Regions from separate parts of the Arthrobacter sp. C152 genome, predicted to be linked through region 1. Evidence: riboswitches for the same ligand, from Rfam matches in the RefSeq annotation. Region 1 holds a riboswitch; the other holds the start of a gene.
What was found. Region 1 has a riboswitch for cyclic di-AMP ahead of ACYSM9_RS17715 (aggregation-promoting factor C-terminal-like domain-containing protein). Riboswitches for the same ligand answer to the same signal wherever they lie in the genome.
Positions count from the first base shown of each region.

Region 2: another riboswitch for cyclic di-AMP. It lies ahead of ACYSM9_RS18160 (C40 family peptidase); the one in region 1 lies ahead of ACYSM9_RS17715 (aggregation-promoting factor C-terminal-like domain-containing protein).

Region 1 is NZ_JBTZSU010000033.1:17,521-24,993, reverse strand. It holds gene ACYSM9_RS17740 (glycosyltransferase family 4 protein) at 1-427, shown strand, start outside; gene ACYSM9_RS17735 (nucleoside deaminase) at 440-946, opposite strand; gene ACYSM9_RS17730 (phosphatase PAP2 family protein) at 1,002-1,805, shown strand; gene upp (uracil phosphoribosyltransferase) at 1,818-2,453, shown strand; gene ACYSM9_RS17720 (glyoxalase superfamily protein) at 2,494-2,880, shown strand; gene ACYSM9_RS17715 (aggregation-promoting factor C-terminal-like domain-containing protein) at 2,949-3,647, opposite strand; cyclic di-AMP (ydaO/yuaA leader) riboswitch at 3,653-3,812, opposite strand; gene ACYSM9_RS17710 (ArnT family glycosyltransferase) at 3,994-6,003, opposite strand; gene ACYSM9_RS17705 (ArnT family glycosyltransferase) at 6,010-7,473, opposite strand, start outside.
Region 2 is NZ_JBTZSU010000035.1:14,710-22,182, forward strand. It holds gene ACYSM9_RS18140 (DUF6457 domain-containing protein) at 1-80, opposite strand, end outside; gene mobA (molybdenum cofactor guanylyltransferase) at 77-751, opposite strand; gene ACYSM9_RS18150 (HNH endonuclease) at 811-1,311, opposite strand; gene ACYSM9_RS18155 (NlpC/P60 family protein) at 1,580-2,332, opposite strand; gene ACYSM9_RS18160 (C40 family peptidase) at 2,494-3,159, opposite strand; cyclic di-AMP (ydaO/yuaA leader) riboswitch at 3,230-3,406, opposite strand; gene ACYSM9_RS18165 (M23 family metallopeptidase) at 3,550-4,365, opposite strand; cyclic di-AMP (ydaO/yuaA leader) riboswitch at 4,376-4,588, opposite strand; gene ACYSM9_RS18170 (metal-dependent transcriptional regulator) at 4,724-5,419, opposite strand; gene serC (phosphoserine transaminase) at 5,689-6,819, shown strand; gene ACYSM9_RS18180 (DUF3027 domain-containing protein) at 6,885-7,466, opposite strand; gene ACYSM9_RS18185 (cold-shock protein) at 7,473-7,473, opposite strand, start outside.

The DNA.
Region 1 (7,473 bases):
GCAGGGAAGGGTCCAGCTGACCGGCGAGCGGACCGGTGACGCACTGGAAGCGGAATGGGAAAGGACCAACCTGAGCCTGCTGGTGTCCCGGAACGAGGCCTTCGGGATGGCGGTCACCGAATCCCTGGCCCACGGCATCCCCGTCGTGGTGCGCGAAAGCACGGGCGCAGTGGAAGCCCTCAGCCTGTCCGCGCTGGCCCAGGCCGGCGGCGGCCCCCGGCTTCCCGGGGTAGCGCTGCCGATTCCGGAAGAGGGACGGGAGAACCCGGGCCCGCTCGCCGGGCTGCTGCGGCGGTGGCTGGAAGATGCGGAAACACGGAGCAGTTGGCGGGACGCGGCCCTGGCCGCGCGGACGACGTTGCCCGACTGGAGCAGGACGGCCCGGACTGTCCTGGACCTGCTGGCGGGACCGGCAGGGCGGGGCTAGAGCCGGGCCCGGCTACAGCCCGGCCCGGTGCGCGGCGAAGAACTCCCGCAGCAGTACGGCGCATTCTTCTTCGCGGACTCCGGGGTAGACCTCCACCCAATGGTTGAGGCGCCGCTCCCGCAGGATGTCGAATACCGAGCCGGCCGCGCCCGCCTTCTCGTCCCACGCCCCGAAGACCACCCGGGGTATGCGGGCCAGCACAATCGCTCCGGCGCACATGGCGCAGGGCTCCAGAGTGACAACCAGGGTGCAGTCGGACAGCCGCCAGCCGTCGCCGCTGCCGCCGCCGGCCTTTGCCCGTTCCCGCAGCCGTTCCGCGGCCTCCCTGATCGCCACCACCTCGGCGTGCGCCGTGGGGTCCCCCAACTCCTCCCGCTGGTTGCGTCCGGAACCCAGCACGTCGCCGTCGGGCCCTATCACCACGGCACCGATGGGCACATCCTCCGTGCTCAGGGCGCGGCGGGCTTCCGCCAGGGCGAGGCCCATCCAGGCGTCGTGTTTCTTTTCGGGCAACGGCATGGCTCAATGATAGTTTCGGGGTTACTCAGGTTACTTACCGACGCCGGGAGGCAGCATGGACACTCTGCGCGACCGTTTGAGTACATGGTTCAAGCCGTACGCGGCGCTGACCCTCACCATCCTGGTGGGCGGGGTGATCATCGTGTCCCTGGCATTGCTCGGCTCAGAGGTCTATGACGACGTGGTGGACTCTGCCGGGCTGGCCAACCTGGACAAGCCCGCGCTGGCCTTTGCGGAGACGCTGAGGAATCCCGGCCTTAACGCGGCGGTGACCGGCTTCACGAATATCGGCGGCGGCATCGGCATGCCCATCCTTGCCAGCATCCTCACCGCATGGCTGACGTTCCTCAGCCGCAACTGGCGTCCCCTGGTCCTGGTGGGCGGAGCGGCCGCAGCCTCCATCACGGCCACCACACTCGGGAAGAAGCTCGTGGGCCGCACCCGCCCGGACCATGCGGATGCCGTGCCGCCATTCGAGGATTCACCGTCATTCCCCAGTGGCCACACCCTGAACACCACCGTGGTCATCAGCCTGATCGTCTACCTCATCTGCCTGCAGTTCAACGTGATGTGGACCCGCGTCACGGCGATCACTGCCGGCACCCTCTTCATCATCGCCATGGGCCTGAGCAGGGTCTTCCTGGGCCACCACTGGCTGACGGACGTCATGGCCGGCTGGATCCTGGGACTGGCCTGGGTGTCCATTGTCATCCTGGCACACCGGCTCTTCCACCTGGTCCGGCGGCGGGAGCACGCGGGTGCCGCACCGTCGTTCGACCGTCCCGTGGTCCGCGACGTCGTCGCCCAGGAGCTGCACGACGGCGGTCCGTCCGGCCCGGGGAAGGGTTCTGGCGGGTGATAGTTTTGGGGGATGCGCACTCTCGTTGTTGACCACCCGCTGGTTGCCCACAAGCTCACCGTCCTGCGGGACAAGAACACCCCGTCCCCGGTCTTCCGCCAGTTGACGGAAGAGCTGGTCACCCTGCTGGCCTATGAGGCCACCCGCGAGGTCCGCACCGAGCCCGTCACCATCCAGACGCCCGTCAGCACCACCGTCGGCACGGCCTTCACCAAGCCCACGCCCCTGGTGGTCCCCATCCTGCGTGCCGGCCTGGGCATGCTCGAGGGCATGACCAAACTGGTTCCCACCGCCGAGGTGGGCTTCCTGGGCATGGCCCGGGACGAGGAAACGCTGGACATCATCACCTACGCGGAGCGGCTTCCCGAGGACCTGACCGGCCGCCAGGTCTTCGTCCTGGACCCGATGCTTGCCACCGGCGGCACCCTCCGCGAGGCCATCAAGTTCCTGTTCAAGCGCGGCGCCTCCGACGTCACCTGCATCTGCCTGCTCGCCGCACCCGAAGGCCTGGCCAGGCTGGAGGAGGAGCTGTCCGGGGCCAACGTGCACATTGTCCTGGCGTCCATCGATGAGAAGCTCAACGACAAGTCGTACATCGTTCCCGGCCTCGGCGACGCCGGCGACCGCCTTTACGGCATCGCCGGGTAACCCCCTTTCCCAAACCGGGCCACGCCGCTAGCCTGTGCGGATGGACTGGAAACTCGAACTCGTCTTTGTCCCCGTGTCCGACGTGGACCGCGCCAAGGATTTCTACGTCAACAAAGTGGGTTTCAACCCGGATTTTGACGAGCGGCCCTCCGACGCCATCCGCTTCGTCCAGCTGACGCCCCGCGGCTCCGCCTGTTCAATCTGCATCGGCGAGGGGCTGTCCGACGCGCCGCCCGGAACCGGATCCAACCTGCAGCTGGTGGTGGACGACATCCATGCGGCGCACGAGTTCCTGAAGAACAACGGGGTGGAGGTCAGCGACATCGACGTCCAGCCCTGGGGCCACTTCGTGTACTTCGCCGATCCGGACGGCAACAAGTGGGCCGTGCAGTACATCCCCTACCGGAACGCCGGGCAGGCTGGTTAGGACTTAAACCGCGGCAGCCCGCACCTTGGGGTGCGGGCTGCTGATGGTGCGGGCGTGGTGCCGGCCTCCTAGTACCAGTTGTGGGCCAGGTGGAAGTTCAGGGCGCCGCAGGGGGACTGGTAGCTCTTCTTGATGTAGTCCAGGCCCCAGTTGATCTGGGTGCGGTAATTGGTGAGGTAGTCCGCTCCAAAGCTTGCCATTTTTTCGGCCGGCAGCGACTGCACGATGCCGTAGGCCCCGCTGCTGGCGTTGGTGGCCGTGGTGGTCCAGTCCGATTCCTTGGTCCACAGGGTCTTCAGGCACTGCATCTGGTCGGCGCTCCAGCCGAAGGAGGCCAGCTGGCTGTCGGCGTAGGCCTGGGCGCCTGCAGGATCGTTGACCGCGACGGCGGGAGCCGGCTCGGGTGCGGGGGCCGGAGCGGGTGCAGCCTGGGCTGGGGGAGTGGACGGGGCAGGGGCCGGTTCGGCCGCCTGGGGTGCCACGTTGATCGGCGCCGGGCTGGGTGTCGCGGCAGGGTTGGAACGGATTTCGCTTTTCTCGATGCTCAGTTGGGCGTCGGAAGCTGCTGTGGAAGAGTGGGACCCGGTGGCCGAGACCGGGGCCATGCTGTTGGTGGCCTGGCCTGCGGCGCCAACGCCGACCAGCACGGCACAGGATGCCGCGAGGATGGCGGCCCGCCGGCCGAGGGTGCTCTTTTTGGCCGCCTGGGGTTTGGCCCGGTGTTTTGCCTTGGACTGCAGGCAGGGTTCTGCCGTGTTTTTGGACATGGTTGATCGCCTCTCACACCTGCGGAGTTAGCTGTCGGGTTCGGATGAGGGCATCCGGCAGCACGGAATGATCACGTGCTGCTTAACCCCAAGGGCAGTCATTGCCCGGGACGGTGGGTCCCCCGCCTCTGCCGTTGCTCAAGCGGAATCCGGGAAGCGGCAGAGCTTGGCGTCAACCCGGGATTGCGGTCCGAACGCGGGCCGCACCTAATCGACGGTACAGGAATCGCCCGCTTAAGTCACATTTAGGTAACGGAAGTCACGACGGCGTGCGCGTCGCCTTGTGCGTTCAGCCGCAGCCGCCCCCAATTTTGGCGGCTGCGGCCGAGTGCGTCTTCCCCCTTCGTTATCCAGCCAGGACGTACACCGTGGCGCCGCCGATTGCCTGCGGGGTGAAGTTCGCTGCCACCCATTGGGCGATCTGCTCGGGAGCGGCGGATCCGCTGGTGGAGCGCATGGCGCCGCCGGCGACGAAGTAGTGGATCTTTCCTTCCGCGGCGAGTTGCTGGAACTGCGCCAGGGTCGGCGAGGGGTCCGTGCCGTTGAAGCCGCCCACGGCCATGACCGGCAGCCCAGTTGCCAGTTGGTAGCCTGCCGCGTTGTTGGATCCGATCACGGCGGCCGCCCAGGTGTAGCGGGACGCGCCGTCCTTGAGCGCGGCCACCAGTTCGGACGACGGCGTGGGGGCGCCGAGGAGGCCGCCCATGCCGCTTCCCGGCCGGCCACCCGCCAATCCGGTTCCGCCAGAAGGTGCCGCTCCCGGGCCCGGGCTACGGGCGCCGGCGCCTTGTCCCGTCCTGCCGGCACCGAAGCCCGACGCCGGCCCGGCACTGACGATGGCTCCGCTGTGTGCCGTCGCCGCGGTGGTGAGGGAGTACGCCAGGGGGCCGGCGAGTGACGCTGCTATGGCGAGCGCCGCCGTCGTCCGCTGGATTGAACGCATGCGCAGGAACCTGGCCAGCCCTGTGCCCGCCGCCGCTGCCAGGCCGCCGGCCAGCACAAGCCAGCGCAGCCACGGCCCGTACGCGGAGGTGGTCCCGAGCAGGTAGAAGCCCATCAAGGCCGCCGCCGCCACTGCCGCCGCGAGCAGCGCCCCGGCCGCGGCCTGCTGCCTGTGCTGCCACAGCAGAACGCCGCCCAGGCCCGCCAGCGCAGCGATCCCCGGAGCCAGCGCCACGGCATAGTAGGGGTGGATGATCCCGGCCATGAAGCTGAAGACCAGTCCGGTGACCAGCACCCAGGAGCCCCAGATCAGCACGGAGGCGCGAACCCCGTCGTTCCGGGGCGCGCGGCGGCCTACCCAAAGCAGGCCCGCGGCAAGGATCAGGGCGGACGGCAGGAGCCAGGCCACCTGGCCGCCGAAATCGCTGTTGAACATCCGGAACAGGCCTGGCACGCCCCATCCGTTGCCGCCGCCGACGCTGCCCGTCTCCTCGCCGGTGAGCCGTCCCAGCCCGTTGTAGCCGAGCGTGAGTTCCAGGATGGAGTTGTCCTGGGAACCGCCAATGTAGGGCCGCATACCCGCAGGGGTCAGCTCCACCGCGGCAAGCCACCAGCCGGCGGAGAGGAGCATCGCCAGTCCGGCGGCAGCCAGCCGGGCCAGCCGCCGGCGGATCCTGCCCGGCCCCGCAACTGCATACGCCACGGCGAATCCGGGGACCACCAGCAGCACCTGCAGCTGCTTTGTCAGGAACCCGAACCCCAGGAGGACCCCGGCGAGCAGCAGCCACCGCAGCCCGTCCTGCTGGATGGCCCGCAGCGTGGCGTATCCGGCAGCGGTCATCAGCAGTACCAGCAGGGCATCCGGGTTGTTGAACCGGAACATCAGCGTAGCCACCGGGGTAAGGGCAAGGACCGCCGCGGCCAGCAGCCCTGCCCGGTGCGCCAGCCGGTCATCACCGGTGGCCGGCGCCGCGGCCCGCCGCACCGCCAGGTACAGCAGCCACGCAGTGCCCACGCCCATCAAGGCCTCGGGCACCAGGATGCTCCACGGGCTCAGGCCGAAGACGCGCACGGACAGGCCCATGATCCACAGGGACGCCGGCGGCTTGTCCACCGTGATCGAATTGGCGGCATCGGAGGAACCGAAGAACCAGGCCGTCCAGTCCTGCGAGCCCGCCTGGGCCGCTGCCGAGTAGAAAGCGTTGGCCCAGCCGGATGCGCCCAGGTTCCACAGGTACAGCAACGCCGTGGCCACCAGCAGGACGGCCAGCTCCAGTCGGGCGCGGCGGGAGGCCGGTGCTCGGAAGGTGCCGCCGGCCGCGCCAGGTGCCTGCACGCCGGGGAAGTCTACGCCGGGGGAATTTACCCGGGGGGACCGCGCCGGTGCCGTCCGGGTGTAGTGGCTGCTGGCCATGGCGTCCTACTTGGTCAGCGTGTAGACGGTGGCGTTGCCTACCGTCTGCGCCTGGAAGGTGGCCTGGACCCACGCCGCGACCTCCGAGTTGCCGCCGCGGCCGCCCATGCCGCCGCCCATCCCGCCGGCGCCGCCTTCGATGAAGTAACTGATCTCGCCCCTGGACACCATGTCCTGGAACTGGGCGAGCGTGGGGTAGGGGTCCCCGCCGTTCCAGCCGCCCAGGGCAATCACGCTGGTGTTGGACGCCAGTTCAAGGCTTGCCGCCTGCGACGCGCCGGAGACGATCGCGGACCACTTCGTGGTGGTGCCGGACAGCAGTGCGGTCAGCGCGGCGTCCGCCGTTCCTTCGCCGGGTCCGCCGGGACCGCCCGAACCGTTCCCCTGGGCGCCGGGCACACCGGCGTCGAGCCCCGGGCCAAAGGCGCCAGGATCCGCGGTGCCTGCCTCTGTGCCTGCGTCGATGCCTGCGTCGCGTGCCGGCCGGTCCGCGGCGCCGAATCCTGCCCGGTCGCCGATGCCGCCCCGCGCCGGGGCCGCGGAGCCGGCAGGGCCCGACGTCGGGATGGAACCGGAGTGCGCCGTGGCGGCAGTTGCCAGCGTCCAGGCAGCCGTACCCAGGCCCCCGGCCAGCAGCGACACCGCGACGACGGCGGCAGCCCCTGCGCGGCGGAACCGGCCGGCTGTGCCCACGGCCGTTCCCGTACCTGTTCCGATGCCGTCGACGCGGAGCAGGATCGCACCCGCAGCCAGCACCCCGAGGACGATGACGGTGGTGCCCAGCCATGGAAGCCACGACGGGTCCCGGCCCAGCAGCACCGCCGACCAAGCAGCGGTGGCGGCCACGACGATGGCCAGCACGATCCGGGCCGGCCAGGACGCGCGGCCGCGCCACAGTTCAACGGCGCCGATGCCCACCAGGGCCGCGATCGCCGGGGCGAGCGCCACGGAGTAGTAGGGATGGACGATGCCGCTCATGAAGCTGAAGACGCCGGCCGTGACCAGGAGCCAGCCGCCCCACAGGATCAGGGATGCCCGGCCCAGGGACGTGCGGACTTCCCGGCGGGTGAACCACAGCCCTGCCGCCAGCAGGATCAGCGCGGCAGGCAGCAGCCAGGACACCTCCCCGCCGAAGCTGGTTCCGAACATCCGCAGGAGGCCGGCGGCCCCGCCGAAGCCTGCGTTGCCGCCACCGAAGCCACCTCCTGCGCCTCCCGGGGCGCCCGCACCTCCGCCGCCGGGCATGCCTTCGCCGGACCCCGTGATGCGGGCCAGGCCGTTGTAGCCAAACGTGAGTTCCAGGAAGCTGTTGGTGGTGGACCCGGCCATGTAGGGCCGCGCCGAGGCCGGCGTCAGCTGGAACAGCGCCACATAGCTGCCGGCCACCACAACGATTCCGCCGAGGGCGCCCAGCAGGTGCACCAGCCGGCGCCACAGCGTGGTGGGAGCCGCCCAAAGGTAGGCGAGCCC
Region 2 (7,473 bases), on a different contig from region 1:
TCCACCTGGACGTCCTCCAGCTTGTATGCCTGGAGCAGGGCCCTGCACCACTCTTCCAGTGTTTCGTCCTGGCTTTTCACGACTTGCCTCCCACGTTAGCTCCGCCCGCGCCGGTCCTGGTTTGCGCCCGGTTCCCGGCGGCAATCCCCAGTGCGGCAGCGTCGTCCCAGGTATCCACGTCGGAGGTGGCACCGGCGGGGACTGTGACAAGCTGCACGTCCAGACTAGCAAGAAGCGCCCGCACGGAGCCGTTGACCAGCGCATTCCGTTCGGCCAGCCGGCGCGCGGCTTTTCTTAACTCTGCCGTGCTATAAAGACCAGCCAACGGTTGGGCCCTTCCGTCCGGGCCGGCGGCCATCACAGCCGCCACGCCCGGTGAGGCCGGCAGGGCGGCGCGCAGGAGGGGGACCGCCTCGGAAACCAGCGGCATGTCGCACGCCAGGACCAGAGTCCAGGGCGCGGCAGCGCCGGCGCCGGCGAGGGCGTCCAGGCCGGCAGCGATGCCGGCGGCAGGGCCGGCAAAGACGGGCTCCTCCCGGCAGGCCAGCACCCCGGGCGGCAGGGTTCCGGCGGGAAACGAAGCGGCGTCACCCACCACCACGGTGCGGCCCGCACCGGATGCCGCGGCAAGCGCCCGCTCGAGAAGGGATGCGCCCTGGAACACCAGTGATTGCTTGGGCACCCCGCCCAGCCGCGAGGAACGGCCGCCGGCCAGGATTACGGCGTCAAAGTCAGAGCGGCTTTCTTCCACTCCCCCACTCTAGCCAGCACTGAAGGCCACAGGACACCGGCAAGGAACGCAGGATGCCGTCAGGCAGCCCGCTCCGGAAGGAGGAAGGGATCCCAGGCCGGGGTCGGCTTCTCCAACTCCTTGATCTGCCAGATGGTGCCATGGGGCGGTTCCGGGACAAACCGCAGCGCCCACCCCATCTCTGCCGGGGTGTGGTCACCCTTGACGTTGTTGCAGCGCAGGCACGCCGCCACCAGGTTCTCCCAGGAGTCGGCACCGCCACGGGACTTTGGGTGGACATGGTCGATGGTATGCGCGGCCTTTCCGCAATAGGCGCATTTGTGTCCATCGCGCCGAAGCACACCCCTGCGGCTCACGGCGGTGGAGTGGTTGTAGCGGGGCCGGATGTAGCGGTTGAGGAGGATCACGGACGGGCGGCCCAGAACATCCGTGGGGCCCACGACGGGGTCGTCCCCTTCGGCCACCACGCTCGCCTTGCCCGTGAGCACAAGCACCAGCGCCCGGCGGAAAGTAATAACCGCCAGCGGTTCATATCCAGCATTCAGAACGAGAGTGCGCATGCACTTACCTCTTCACGGCCGCACCCGTCAGGGGCACGAGGGCCGGCTGCCCTCGGCATGTCCGGGCTATGGATCGACACCACAAGAGTAAACAGAGAAATGCGATATCAGGTAATCGGCGCCACAGCCGGGGCCGGGAGTGCCCGGCCGCGCCCGGCGGGGACCCCTGCGGAACGGCAGCAATTAAAAGGCAAGGACCCCCGCCAAGAGGCGGGGGTCCTTGGGCGCCCTCGCGGCCGGATTAGGGCCGGACCGGCGCAGGGAGTGGCTAGCTGACGCGGATGAAGACGGGCCCGGATCCGACGTTCGCGCTGAAGACGACAGTCTGGTTGCCGTTGTAGCCGCCGTGGACGGCCATGCCGTTGCCTGCGTACACAGCGATGTGGGCCATGCCCGCGCCGCCGTCGGCGTAGTAGATCAGGTCACCGGGCTGCGCCTCGGCTGCGCTCACGGTGCGGCCCAGGGACAGGTAGCCGGCGGGCCAGTCGTGGAAGTGGATGCCGACGGCGGCCAGCGAGTTGGTGACCAGCATGGTGCAGTCCTGCATGACACCGAGCTGCGCGTAGGCGGCAGACAGGATGGCTGCGCCCTTGCCGCTGGCGGATGCCTGGGAAGCCGGGGCCACGGCGGTGGAGGCCGTCTTGGCGGTGACCTTGGGGGCGGCCGGAGCAGGGGCTGCTTCCTGGACCTCAACCTGGGGCTCGGGTTCGGCGACGGGAGCCGGCGTGGTGGTCACGGCGGGCTTCTCGTAGCTGATGGCGATGGTGGAGGCGGCCGAGATCGGGGCGTCCACAGCCGTTTCGACTTCCAGCGCGGAGGCGGGGGCGGAATCGCGCTTGACGTTGGCGTCGGCAGCATTGGCCGCGATACCGCTGGTCAGGACCAGGCCGGAAGCGGCTGCGATGACCGCGGCCTGGCGGCCCACGCCGCCGGCGTTGTCGCTGACAGCCTTGGCAATGACAGCGATTGAATTGGTCTTAGTGACCTCGGCGCGGTGCCGTGCGGTAGCACGAGTCGTCATCAGTTCTCTCTTTCGTTTTCCTCAGGACCGCTGTGGCATGTCCGAGGGGTGTGGACGCGCCGGCATCTTGGGGGTACGCCGGCGCATCCCGAACGGGGATTGGTGTTGAGCGAAAAGCTGGGGGCAAAAGAAAAAGTTCTTGGACCCGGGGGTCCGAAGAACTAGTTCATGGTGAAGAAGGAGGAGGAGCCGGTGGCTGCCACGGCGTGCAGCAAGGTTCCCTGGGAGGGGTTGAGGGCGCTGATCATCATGCCGTTGCCGACGTAGATGCCAACATGCGCGCCGCCGTTCTGCATGACAAGGTCACCCGGCTGGGGGGTGGAGGTCGGCTTCATCACGGTCCACGCGTTCGTGCGGGGGATGCTGATGCCGGCCTGCGCGTAGACCCACTGGGTGAAGCCGGAGCAGTCCCAGCCGGTGACGGGGCTGGTGCCGCCCCAAACGTAGGAGTGGCCGATGCCGGTGTAGGCGATGGCTGCGATGCCGGAGGTGGCTGCAGCGGAGATGGCCGCCCCCGCCTTGCCTGCGGTGGAGCCCTCGTCGCCGGCCGTGCGGTCAGCCGCGGTGGACTGGGTCCGGATGGTTTCCGCCTTGGGGGCAGCGGTGGTCTTCACCACGGGACGCTCGAAGGAAACCGTGGCGGTGGGGGCTGCAGTGACCGCGAGGGCGGTCTGCGAAGAGCCGGATTCGGTGGAGGCAGAGACGCCTGCCGTCGTGTCCGCTGCGGTGGCCGGCAGTCCCATGCTCAGGATGAGGCCGGAAGCGGCTGCCACAACGGCAGCCTGGCGGCCCACGGTCCCGGCGTTGGCACTAACGGCCTTGGACACTGCATCCAAGGGGTTGGTGCGAACCGTTTGCGCACGGTGGCGCGCAGAAGTGTGGCGTGAAGACACGAAGGTAGCCTCTCCCAATGCCTGCGAGGTGAGCTGTCGGATTCGGATGGGAGTCACCCGGCCACGTGCTTCCTGGGAAGCTCGCGACTTAACCCCAAGGCCTTCGACGTGAAGGCCAAAATTGGTTCCCCCGCCCCTGCCAGACGATGAAATGCGAACGGACCTTGAGCGGTGGCAGAGTTAGGCAATCCACTCAAGAGCGTCAACTTCGGAAAAGTTGACGCGAGTTAAACGCTACAGGAGTTTGGACCGAATGTCACATTCAGGTCACGGCGCGTTACCTGAAACTGAGAGCGGACGGTCATTTCACTCGCAAACATCGGGTCAGAGCCAGCCCATGGGGTCGACCACTTCGCCATTGACCTGCACCTCGAAGTGGAGATGGCAGCCGGTGGACGCGCCGGTGGTCCCGCTGAGGGCGACGACGTCGCCGCGGGACACAGTCTGGCCCACCTTGACATTGAACGAGGAGAGGTGGTTGTAGGTGGTCTCCAGGCCGTTGCCGTGATCAATCACCACGCGGTTTCCGCCGCCGAACTCGTGCCAGCCCGCGAAGGTCACGGTGCCGGTGGCGGCCGCAAGGACGGAAGTCCCGCATTGCGCCACGAAGTCCTGGCCGCGGTGGAAGTCGCCGGAGCCGCCGGTGATGGGGCTCACGCGGTACCCAAACGGCGAGGCGGTGGTGAGGGAGGCCAGGGGGGCCGCAAGGGTGCCGGCCGAGGCAGCGCGGCTGACCGAACCGGCGGACTGGGCACTCAAAAGCTGCTTCAGTTTCCCGTCCGGATCCGCCTGGGTCACCACGGCGGAGCGGCTGAAGTCGATCTGGGCGCCAACGTCCGCGGAAATCTGGGGGCTCACGGCGGAGGCCGCAACAGGCGTGCCGCCGGCCGGGCCGGTGGCCACGACGGGGCTGGTGGCCGGCATGGCGACCGTCAACGCGATGCCGCTGGCGGCAAGGGCGATGCCTGCCTTCTGTCCGATGCCACTCGCGGAGGCAAACTCGGTGACTTGCCGAAAGGGACCACGGCGCCGGCGCGCATCGCGGTGGAAATCACGGGGGCGCTCCGCTGCGAGAACCTCGACGACCCGGGGTGTCGAAGCGGGACCGGACGCGCGGCGGCGGCCCCGGGAGGTCTGCATGGTCAAGTGGGGTTCCTCTCTGGGTTAGCCTGCGGAGTTAGCTGTCGGATTCGGGTCAGAGAGATCAAAGACCCGGTCCGCCGTAAGCAAGCTTCCGCGCAGAGAGGTATCCATGGAGGATCCTTCACTGGAGAGGCTTGCTGCTGACGGACTTCACCCCAAGGCAGTCCCCCGCTGCCGGTTGTGGTTCCCCCGCCTCTGCCAGTAACGACTCGTACTCCTGATCCGCTGGCAGAGCTCGGCTCCGGATCAGGTAACGCTTAAGTATCAACGCTTGGTTCAACTATAGGGGCTTAAGACCCTAAGTAACAATTCCGTTATCTTTGCGTGATTGCACGCCCGTGGGGTAAGCGCAGGCCTATTTGACGGCAACGAAGACGTGCGCCGCAACTTCCGGCGGCAATTCCAGCGCGCCTTCGATTCCGGGCACGCGCACCGAAATGTAGTCACCCACGCGCTCGAGCGCCACGACGGCGCCGGGGCGGATTCCGCCTTCGTCCAGCTGGGCCAGAAGTTCCGGTTCCACTTGGATCGGCTCCGCAAGGCGGCTGATGGTCACGCCCGAACCGGGGCCGTAGCTTTTCATGGCTTCCAGCAGGCTGATGGCGCCGTCGGCAAAGCCGGGAGCAGGCCGGCCGCCGAGTTCGGCGAGGCCGGGAATCGGATTTCCGTACGGCGACTCGGTGGGATGGTCCAGCAGTTCGTAGATGCGGCGTTCCACGCGTTCGCTCATCACGTGTTCCCAGCGGCAGGCTTCATCGTGGACATACGCCCAGTCCAGCCCGATCACGTCGGCCAGCAGCCGCTCGGCCAGCCGATGCTTGCGCATCACTTCGGTGGCGCGCTTGCGCCCCGCTTCCGTGAGCTCGAGGTGCCGGTCGCCGGACACCACCACGAGGCCGTCGCGTTCCATCCTGCCAATGGTCTGGGAGACGGTGGGCCCGGAGTGGCGCAGCCGCTCGGCAATGCGGGCCCGGAGTGCGACGATGTTCTCTTCCTCGAGTTCCAGGATGGTCCGGAGGTACATCTCCGTAGTGTCGATCAGATCCGTCATCCAGCTCAGCTCCTCGAGCGCAGTACCTTGCGTTGTCCCACCGTATCGCCTCTTCCCGCGGTGTGGCCCGGAGGAAAGCTTAGCCTATTTTGACTTTGTCCGAATAGCCGGCCCCGGACGTCTCAGTGGCTGGACTATGACGGCGCCGGCTCCCGCCCTTACCGCTGTTCAGGCAGAATGGGGAGGGCCAAGTGCTGCCGTCCGGCAGCCACCAGCTGCCGGGGCCAGACCCCCGACCGAAGCAAAGTCACCGCCGAATTGGAGTACCTGTGAGCGAAACCAGCATCACGATTCCCGCCGACCTCCTGCCCAAGGATGGGCGCTTCGGGGCCGGCCCGTCAAAGGTCCGGCAGGAACAGATCGATGCGCTGGCCGCAGCGTCCAAGACGATCCTTGGCACCTCCCACCGGCAGGCACCGGTCAAGAACCTCGTGGGCTCTGTCCGCGAAGGCCTGGGCCAGTTCTTCCGCGCACCCGACGGCTATGAAGTGGTCCTCGGCGTGGGTGGCTCCACCGCGTTCTGGGACGTCGCGAGCTTCGGCCTGGTTGAGAAGAAAGCGCAGCACCTGTCCTTTGGCGAGTTCGGGTCCAAGTTCGCTTCGGCCACCAACAAGGCGCCGTTCCTGGACGCTTCTTCGATCATCAAGTCCGATCCCGGCACCCGGCCCGCAGCGCAGGCCGAAGCCGGTGTAGACGCCTACGCCTGGCCGCAGAACGAGACATCCACCGGTGTTTCCGCCCCGGTGAAGCGCGTGGACGGTGCGGATGAGGGTGCCCTGGTGCTGGTGGATGCCACCTCCGCGGCCGGTGGCCTGGATGTGGACGTCAGCGAGAGCGACGTCTACTACTTCGCCCCGCAGAAGAATTTCGCCTCCGACGGCGGCCTCTGGCTGGGCCTCTTCTCCCCCGCCGCCATCGAGCGTGCCGCGCGGATCAAGGAAAGCGGCCGCTGGATTCCGGATTTCCTGGACCTGCAGACCGCCATCGACAACTCCCGCCTGAACCAGACCTACAACACCCCGTCGCTGTCCACCCTGGTGACCCTGGATGCCCAGGTGCAGTGGCTGAACTCCAACGGCGGCCTGGACTTCGCCGCCGCCCGCACGGCCGATTCAGCCGGACGCATCTACACCTGGGCAGAGGCATCGGACTTTGCGACGCCGTTCGTTGCCAACCCGGATGAGCGCTCCAACGTCATCGCCACGATCGACTTCGACGATTCGGTTGATGCCGCCACCGTCGCCAAGGTCCTGCGCGCCAACGGCATCGTGGACACGGAGCCGTACCGCAAGCTGGGCCGCAACCAGCTGCGCATCGCCACCTTCGTGGCCATCGATCCGGACGACGTCTCGGCGCTGCTGTCCAGCATCGACTTCGTGGTGGGCGAACTGCGCAAGTAGCCCCGCGTTAATAGACGACGGCGCCGCCCGGGTCATCCCGGACGGCGCCGTTTCGTCTTGCCTGGCTAGGCCTCGGCTTCCGCCTGCGGGCCGTCGTCGTCTGCCGGCCCGTCGTCGTCTTTGTCAGTTTCCGGGGCATCTTCGGCAGCCGGGGCAGCGACGTCAGCGGCCGGTTCCGAAGCCTCCACCGTCCCCGGGGTGCCGGCTTCGGATTCAGGCTCCTGCTCCGGCTCCTGTGCGTCCTCGGGCCGGACGCGCTCCGCCCACGGCACCCATTCGGGGGCCAGGATCGAGTCCTCGGAGGGCAGCAGCCCCAGCTCGTTGACCGTGACCACCTTGGAGCGGGAGTTGCGGGTCAACACGGCATACCATTGCCAGCCCGCGTATCCCGGAAGCCGCGACTCGAACAGGTGCGTCACCAGGCGGTCGCCTTCGCTCTTGGCTGCCAGGTGCGGGCCGATGGTGGCGGCGGGGGTGATGCCCTCTATCGCGGTCCGGGCGGCGTCCACGGCGGCGGCCAGGAAGGCATCAGGCTTTCCGGTACGCCAGACAGGCACACCGGCCTTGCGCTTGGCGGCAGCCTTGGCCGGTGCCTTGGCAGCCTGGCCCTGCACGGGTGCGCCCGGCAGATCAGCTTCGGGGTTCATAGGCGGC